DNA from 2 places in the Synechococcus sp. A10-1-5-9 genome. Region 2 is predicted to be linked to the other one. Evidence: predicted binding sites of a transcription regulator. Region 2 holds the regulator's gene; the other holds the start of a gene.
What was found. The regulator HrcA, encoded in region 2, represses chaperone genes, less so after heat shock. The targets are predictions, from matches to a motif close to TTAGCACTCNNNNNNNNNGAGTGCTAA.
Positions count from the first base shown of each region.

Region 1 (4,424 bases), 290 kb from region 2:
ACCGATCGCGCTTGATGAACTGATTCGTGCTGATCAGTAGTCGAAGTCGCCACCACCCATGCCGCCGCCGGCAGGTGCTGCTTCCTTCTTCTCGGGAAGATCCGCCACGATGCATTCGGTAGTGAGCACCATTCCAGCGATTGATGCCGCGTTCTGCAGACCGGAACGTGTCACTTTGGCAGGATCAACGATGCCTGCAGCAAGCATGTCGACATACTCGCCATTGGCAGCGTTGTAGCCCTCGTTGAAGGACTTGGCCTTCACGTTCTCGGCAACGACAGCACCGTTGACACCGGCATTCTCAGCGATGCGCATCAGTGGGGCGGTCAGAGCCGCAGCCACGATGTTGGCACCGATCAGTTCTTCACCGCTGAGCGTGGACGAGGCCCACTGCTCAAGGGCGGGAGCCAGATGAGCCAGGGTGGTACCGCCACCAGGAACGATGCCCTCCTCAACCGCAGCCTTGGTGGCATTGATGGCGTCCTCGAGACGAAGCTTCTTGTCCTTCATCTCAGTTTCGGTGGCTGCACCCACCTTCACCACGGCGACACCGCCAGCCAGCTTGGCCAGACGCTCCTGCAGCTTCTCCTTGTCGTAGGTGGACTCGGTTTCGTCCATCTGCTTCTTGATCTGCTCGCAGCGGGCCTTCACGGCCACTTCATTGCCCTCAGCAACGATCGTGGTGGTGTCCTTGTTGATCGTCACGCGGCGGGCAGTGCCCAGCATCTCGATCTTGGCGTTCTCGAGCTTGAGGCCGGCGTCCTCAGTAATCAGCTGACCGTTGGTCAACACAGCCATGTCTTCGAGCATGGCCTTACGGCGGTCACCGAAGCCAGGAGCCTTCACGGCAGCAACGTTCAGCACACCACGAAGACGGTTCACCACCAGGGTGGCCAGAGCTTCCTTCTCGATGTCCTCAGCAATGATCAGCAGAGGCTTGCCAGTGCGGGCAATCTGTTCCAGCACCGGAACAAGATCCTGCACCAGGCCGATCTTCTTATCGGTGAGCAGGATGTAAGGCTCATCCAGCACCGCTTCCATGCGCTCGGTGTCGGTGGCGAAGTAGGGAGAGATATAGCCCTTGTCGAAACGCATGCCCTCGGTGACCTCCAGTTCGGTGGTCATCGACTTGCCCTCCTCCAGGGAGATCACGCCTTCCTTACCGACCTTGTCCATGGCGTCGGCGATCATCCGACCCACTTCCTCATCGTTACCAGCGGAGATGGTGCCCACCTGAGCGATGGCGTTGCTGTCGCTGATCGGGTTGGCCTTGTTTTTGATCTCGGCCACGAGGAAATCGGAGGCCTTATCGATGCCTTTCTTCAGCGTGATGGCATTAGCTCCAGCAGCCACATTGCGCAAACCGGCCTTCACCATGGCGTGGGCCAGGACAGTGGCGGTAGTGGTGCCGTCACCGGCAGCGTCGTTCGTTTTGGAGGCGGCCTGACGGATCAAAGCAACACCTGTGTTCTCGATGTGATCCTCGAGCTCGATCTCTTTGGCGATGGTGACACCGTCATTGATGATCTGAGGGGCGCCGAACTTCTTTTCCAACACCACGTTGCGACCTTTAGGGCCGAGGGTGACGGCAACGGATTCAGCCAGGATGTCGATGCCTTTCTCGAGAGCGCGGCGTGCGTTCTCGTTGTAGATGATGCGCTTAGCCATGGGAGGCGATGTTTAAAGAGTTGGAATGATGATCAGCTTGTCTGGATCGCAGCTTCAAGGGCTGAAGGCGATTCCATTCGGCGCTGTCTCAGTTGACGACAGCCAGGATGTCCTTCTCGGACAGGAGCACATACTCGTCACTACCGAGTTTGATGTCGGTTCCGGCGTACTTGCTGTAGAGAACTTTGTCGCCGACGCCGACTTCAGGAGCTTGACGGGAGCCGTCATCGTTGGGTTTGCCGGGGCCAACCTGAACCACCTCACCCACTTGGGGCTTTTCCTTGGCGGTGTCAGGGAGAAGGATGCCACCAGCGGTCTTCTCCTCTGATTCGGAGACCTTGACGAACACACGATCGCCGAGAGGCTTGACGGTGGAGACGCTGAGAGAAACAGCTGCCATGGGGGACTTGCGGGAGCAGGGACAGGGCGCCGAAGCGCGAAAGCGACCCGAGCTGGCACTCAAGGTCACCGACTGCCAACCTATGCGCGCTTGTCTCCCTCAGACCACGAATTGAGTGTGCGGGTGACCGAACCCTTCGATCCCGCTCATTGCGGTGGTATCGTTGCGCCGCTCGAGAAGGGTGCGCACGTCGCGTCCCTCACACACCTCCTTTCCTATGGCCGCTGCTGCTCCCGCCTCCGCAGGTACCAATGGCGTTGTTCGCCAAGTCATTGGCCCGGTTCTGGACGTGGAATTTCCTGCCGGCAAGCTGCCCAAGATTCTCAACGCGCTCCGCATTGAAGGAACCAATACAGCAGGTCAACCAGTAGCCCTCACCGCAGAAGTGCAGCAGTTGCTGGGTGATCACCGTGTTCGTGCTGTGGCGATGAGCGGCACCGACGGCCTGGTCCGTGGCATGGAAGCCCTTGATACAGGCGCACCGATCAGCGTTCCAGTGGGTGAAGCCACCCTCGGACGCATCTTCAATGTCTTGGGCGAGCCTGTTGACGAACAGGGCCCTGTGAACGCCTCTGCGACAGCACCGATCCACCGTTCAGCCCCCAAGCTCACCGAGCTGGAAACTAAGCCCAAGGTTTTCGAAACCGGCATCAAGGTGATCGACCTCCTGGCTCCCTATCGCCAGGGTGGAAAAGTCGGCCTCTTCGGTGGTGCTGGCGTGGGTAAGACCGTTCTGATTCAGGAGCTCATCAACAACATCGCCAAAGAGCACGGTGGTGTTTCTGTTTTTGGCGGTGTGGGTGAGCGCACCCGTGAAGGCAACGACCTCTATGAGGAATTCAAGGACTCCGGCGTGATTAATGCCGAGGACCTGTCCAAGTCGAAAGTGGCTCTCTGCTACGGCCAGATGAACGAGCCCCCCGGTGCACGCATGCGCGTGGGTCTCTCTGCTCTGACCATGGCTGAGCATTTCCGCGACGTAAACAAGCAGGACGTGCTGCTGTTCGTGGACAACATCTTCCGCTTTGTCCAGGCCGGCTCTGAAGTATCCGCGCTGCTTGGCCGCATGCCGTCAGCTGTGGGTTACCAGCCCACCCTCGGCACCGATGTGGGTGAACTTCAAGAGCGCATCACGTCCACCCTCGAAGGCTCCATCACGTCGATTCAAGCGGTTTATGTGCCCGCTGACGACCTGACCGACCCAGCACCTGCCACCACGTTTGCTCACCTCGACGCCACCACGGTGTTGAGTCGCGGCCTGGCCTCCAAGGGCATCTATCCCGCTGTGGATCCTCTCGATTCCACAAGCACTATGCTTCAGCCCGCCGTTGTGGGCGAAGACCACTACAAGACAGCTCGCGCCGTGCAGTCCACCCTGCAGCGTTACAAGGAGCTTCAAGACATCATCGCCATTCTGGGTCTCGATGAGCTCTCAGAAGACGACCGTCGCATTGTGGATCGTGCCCGCAAGATTGAGAAATTCCTTTCACAGCCTTTCTTCGTGGCTGAGATCTTCACCGGCATGCCTGGTGTCTACGTGAAACTGGAAGAAACCATTTCCGGTTTCAACCAGATCCTGGCTGGTGATCTCGACCACCTCCCTGAACAGGCCTTCTACCTCGTCGGCAACATCGACCAGGTCAAAGCAAAGGCCGAGAAGATCGCGGCTGAAGCCAAGTGAGGAATTCGGGGACCAGCACTCGCTAAAGGTCCCCGAACCCTTGATCCAGATCTAACGCCCCGCCCCCAAGTTCTCCTTTTCCATGTCCCTCACCCTCCGCGTGCTGGCACCCGACCAGAGTGTGTTCGACGGTTCAGCTGATGAGGTGATTCTGCCAAGCACCACCGGTCAGCTTGGAATTCTCCCCGGCCACGTGTCCCTACTTGCAGCGATGGACGTAGGTGTCTTGCGTGTTCGTGCCGAAGGTGGCTGGAAGTCCATCGCCCTCATGGGTGGCTTCGCTGAAGTGGACGCCGATGATGTCACCGTTCTGGTGAATTCCGCTGAGCTCGGCAGTACCATTGACGCATCCAGTGCAGAATCAGACCTGCAGGCGGCAAGGAACGAAGTTTCCAAAATGGAAGGGCAGCCCGCTTCAGCCGACAAAGTGAAAGCGCAGCAAACCCTCGATCGTGCTCGCGCCCGCGTGCAGGCAGCAAAAAACCAGGATTCATGATCCTCATTCCATAAAATTCTTGACAAGCCGGGGTCCAAAAACCCCGGCTTTTTTGTGTTTGAACTACGAATCAAAAAACGACCTGCCTTGGCAGGTCGTTTGAAACACATCATTGGACCGCTGATTCACGCGGTACCGCAGAAGGTGACATCGGGGAACTTGAGCTTGGCATCTTCAAG
Region 1 covers NZ_CP180406.1:2,342,587-2,347,010, reverse strand. Annotated here, with positions in the region: gene groL (chaperonin GroEL) at 34-1,668, opposite strand; gene groES (co-chaperone GroES) at 1,757-2,068, opposite strand; gene atpD (F0F1 ATP synthase subunit beta) at 2,286-3,749, shown strand; gene atpC (ATP synthase F1 subunit epsilon) at 3,832-4,245, shown strand; gene ACLM45_RS12315 (30S ribosomal protein PSRP-3) at 4,371-4,424, opposite strand, start outside.
Region 1: groES (co-chaperone GroES) is a predicted target of HrcA. The motif match lies at 2,121-2,147, and genes of this name have one in related genera.

Region 2 (4,424 bases):
CATCACGCGCCGGTTCGGCGGCGAGGGCAAACTGTTGCGTGATCGGTGCCTTGGCCAGGTTCCGCAGCACCTGGAGTTGCTGCTTAAGACCACTCGGATCGCCCCCACTACGACGCTGGCGAAGTCCCTCAAGGGTCTGTCCCCACCAGTTCAAGCCAGCATCGTGTTCCAAAGCCACGGCAAGATCCGCCGTCAACGACTCCTCACCATGGCGTCGCTGACGCACCAACCGGGTCCAGACCTCAAGCGATTGCCCATCGGCATCCAGCGTGGATCCCACGAGTCCGTCCTGCTCAAGCTTGCTGCTCACGGCCTCTGATGGTGGTGCATCCGCGCGGCTCCCAAGAAGCCAACCCGCCTCACCCTGTTGCAGAAGCAGTGGACCGGAGTCGAGGGCAACGACGGCCGCCGCCCCTTCAGCAGCGGCGGAGTCCAGCGTCCGTTGAAGCACAGGGGCAATCCACTGCGCCAATGGATTCCGGCTATCCGGATTCATCAATGCCTGAGGCGCTGACAACAGCGCCAACATCTGAGCGTCACCCCCTGTGGCGTCAAGAAGAGCCTCGGCATCAGAACGTCCATCCGCCCCAGGAACCACCGCGTCCTGAAAGCGAACCAAAGCCTTCAGGTCAAGATCCGTTCCATGGGTCACCAGGCCAGCGACCAACCTGGTGAGATCACCACGCTCTGCGATCACCGTCGGAACGCCAAGCCAGCGCTGCATAGCGGCCGGGCTTGCCGTGAGAAAGGCCACACCGGAACCGAACGATGTCAGATCATCGGCGAGACGTGCATCACCTTGAAGGTTCAAACCCTCAAGCTGCGACACATCCAGGGCCTGTTCCAGCACACCTCGACCGGAAGCCAGGAGCAGCAGGTCATCGTCGATCAATGCCGTGGCAATCGGCTGAGGATCGCGACCCAACAGGGCACCCCGACCACTGATTACGCCCATGCCTCGATAACGGGTGATCTGCAAGTCAGTCCCAGCCAGGCTGCGGGTTTGCCAAAAACGCTGCAAAAAGCGTCGAGCTCCGTCGTCGTCCTGACTGGACAGGGCCAGAACCCAGCCCAAACCGCCCTGATCGTCAGCGTTGGAGCTGCTTTGATCCAACACGGCAAAACTGACCTGTGGGCCGATCCAGTTCACCAGTTCGTCATTGAAATTCAGCCCGGCCAAAGCGAAGGCACCATCGCGGAGCTGGCGTGTGCTTTCGCTCGCGGCCTCTCTCTGACGCACCGGAGCGACGGCTCGGGCATAGGCCGGGATGCGAGACGGATCCACCAGCCAATTCAGGGTGAGTTCAGCATCACGGGGCATAAATCGAGCCGCCCGGTTGAGCTCCAGCGGTCGATCAACGATCCGTAGCGGACTCTGTTGTGCCATCACCCACCACACCCCAAAGGCCAGGGTGAGGAGCACCATGGCCGATGCAACCAGAGCGAGCAGGAACGAACGCCCTTTCATTGACTGGCGGTGGAGGACATCACTGTCATCTTCATGCATCCAGGGTTCATGGCCAGCCCGGAGCCAGACTGATGGGATGAATCAACGCACCCCTCAACCCCTGAAAGCCACTGAGCTAGAGGCCTGGCTGCAAAAGAAGCCTGAGTTGACTTTGGTCGACGTTCGTGAACACCGAGAACTAGCGATCGCCGCATTTCCTTATCCAGTGGAACATCTGCCTTTAAGCGCTGCGGAGCAGTGGATGGATGAGATCGACCAGCGACTGCCGGCTTCTCGGACCGTGGTTGTGATCTGCCATGCAGGGGTGCGCAGCTGGAACTTCGGATGCTGGCTCCTGGAACGAAATCCCTCGCAGGACGTTTGGAATCTGGAGGGCGGCATTGACGCCTGGAGTCTTGCTGTGGATTCAACTGTGCCCCGCTACTGAGGGTGATCCCACCATGAAGCCAACGTCGGATTCATGGTGGTCACGTTCGAAACCAGAGAATCATTCGTACGATCGCTCCACCTCAACAGTTGCTGTGGAGCTCCTGCCCCAACGCCAACAGGACGTGCTTCAAGCCACGGTCCATCACTACGTGGACACGATTGAACCAGTGGGGAGCAAAACCCTTGTCCAGCGTTTTGGGCTCCAGGCAAGCTCAGCCACAGTGCGTTCCGCGATGGGAGCCCTTGAGCAAAAAGGGTTGCTGGTGCAGCCCCATCCATCGGCCGGTCGGATTCCCAGCGCGAAGGGATACCGACATTACGTGGACTGCTTGCTGCCGAAGCCTGGAGCCGCCGTTCACCATCTCGAACAGGAACTCACCCAACTGAGCTTGCGCTGGGCTGCACTCGACGATCTGCTGCAGCAGCTAGCAAGACGTCTGACCGATTTCACGGGGCTGATGAGCCTGATCACCGTGCCGCAACCGACAGAACGGCGACTGCATGCGATCCGCCTGGTCCGAACAGAGGAGAGGCTTTTGGTCATGTTGGTGGCTGATTCCAGCCAGACCCATCACCTGAATTTGCGCTTACCCCACGGCAGTGCCCATCAGGTGGCAGCCCTCGAACGTTGGACCGATGACCAACTACGTCGATCCGGACAGCTCGGCTGGGAGTCCCTGCCCCAGCAGCTGCAAACCTGTGGTCAGGCGCTGAGGGAAGCCCTAGAGCACAAGGATCCCTTTATTGGTCCTAGCGAGCAGGGCGCTCACGTTCACGGCGTCTCCAGGCTGGTGGCGCAGCCAGAGTTCAGCGACAGCGCCAAGGTGCGCCCCCTCCTGGATCTGATGGATTGCAATCCAGCCGCCTTCATCCCGAGTGATCCCTCCCGTGATGACTGTGTCTGGATCGGTGGGGAGCATCCCCACACGGCCCTAAGCGACTGTTCCGTGATTCAATCCAGCTATCGCAGCGGAGGAGGTGGTGTCGGGCAGGTTGCGCTGGTGGGCCCGATGCGCATGGCTTACGCCACGGCACGTGCTGCCGTTCAATCTGTAGCGAAACATCTCAACAATCTTCTGAGCTGATTGAACAATCTCAGAGCTGAATCAGAGAGCGTCTCCGAGGCGTTCAGCCACGGTGTTGACGTCCTTGTCGCCGCGTCCTGAGCAATTGAGAACCACTTCGGTCCCCGCAGGGAGTGTGGGGCAGAGGGTTTCCAGCCAGGCGAAGGCATGGGCCGTTTCCAGAGCAGGGATGATGCCTTCCAATCGACTCACGAGCTGAAGGGCATCCAGCGCCTCCGCATCGGTGACGGCTCCATATTCCGCCCGTCCAATTTCGCGCAGGTAACTGTGCTCAGGGCCGACACCCGGGTAATCAAGACCGGCACTGATGGAATGGGCTTCCTGCACCTGACCGTCCTGGTCTTGCAAGAGAAGACTCATCGCCCCGTGCAGCACACCAACCCGACCTTCCGTAATGGTGGCTGCGTGGCGGCCCGTGGCCACGCCGTCACCTGCGGCTTCCACACCGATCAACCGCACATCCGTGCATTCAACGAAGGGGTGGAACAGACCCATCGCATTCGATCCTCCGCCGACGCAGGCCATCAGCACATCAGGAAGCCGTCCGAACGCTTCCCGGCACTGCTGCCGCGTTTCCTGACCGATCACAGCGTGAAAGTCGCGTACCAGCATCGGATAGGGATGAGGACCTGCCACTGACCCAAGGATGTAATGGGTGGACTCCACGTTGGTGACCCAGTCGCGGATCGCCTCACTGGTGGCGTCTTTGAGGGTGGCCGTCCCTGCGGTGACTGGCTGCACGGTGGCCCCCAACAGGCGCATCCTGAACACATTCAGGGCCTGTCTTCGCATATCTTCGGCACCCATATACACCACACAGTCCAGGCCGAAACGGGCGCAGACCGTGGCGGTAGCCACACCATGCTGACCGGCACCGGTTTCAGCAATGATCCGCTTCTTACCCATGCGCAGAGCGAGGAGAGCCTGACCCAGGGCGTTGTTGATCTTGTGGGCGCCGGTGTGATTCAGGTCTTCACGCTTGAGCCAGATGCGCGGACCACCATCAGCACGGCGGTAGTGCTCGGTCAGACGCTCCGCCTCATAAAGCGGTGTTGCCCGACCGACATAGCTCTTCAGCAGCCGATTGAGCTCCGAGGTGAATGCAGGATCCTTCCAAGCCTCAGCGGCCGCCTGTTCCAGCTCGGCCAGAGCGGGCATCAGTGTTTCAGGCACATACTGACCGCCGTAGCGCCCGAAGCGACCCTCGCGAGCAGGACGGGAGCTGACGGCGAGGTCAGCAGCAGAGGGTTTTGGCGGCAGGGTGCTGGTCACGAAGCAACGGACCGCGCGCGCGACCCTTGAGCGATGCCTCAGCGTAAGCAGGCGATCACGCGATGCCGTGGATCACAGGCTTTGATCCGCAGATTTCTAAAGCCGACGGATTGCAGAGCGTCGTGCATATCAAGGCTGAAATAGTGCTCGATATACGGCTCCGTACTTTT
Region 2 covers NZ_CP180406.1:2,049,338-2,053,761, reverse strand. Annotated here, with positions in the region: gene ACLM45_RS10820 (DUF3352 domain-containing protein) at 1-1,507, opposite strand, end outside; gene ACLM45_RS10815 (rhodanese-like domain-containing protein) at 1,545-1,895, shown strand; gene hrcA (heat-inducible transcriptional repressor HrcA) at 1,990-2,982, shown strand; gene trpB (tryptophan synthase subunit beta) at 3,004-4,254, opposite strand; gene ACLM45_RS10800 (class I SAM-dependent methyltransferase) at 4,293-4,424, opposite strand, start outside.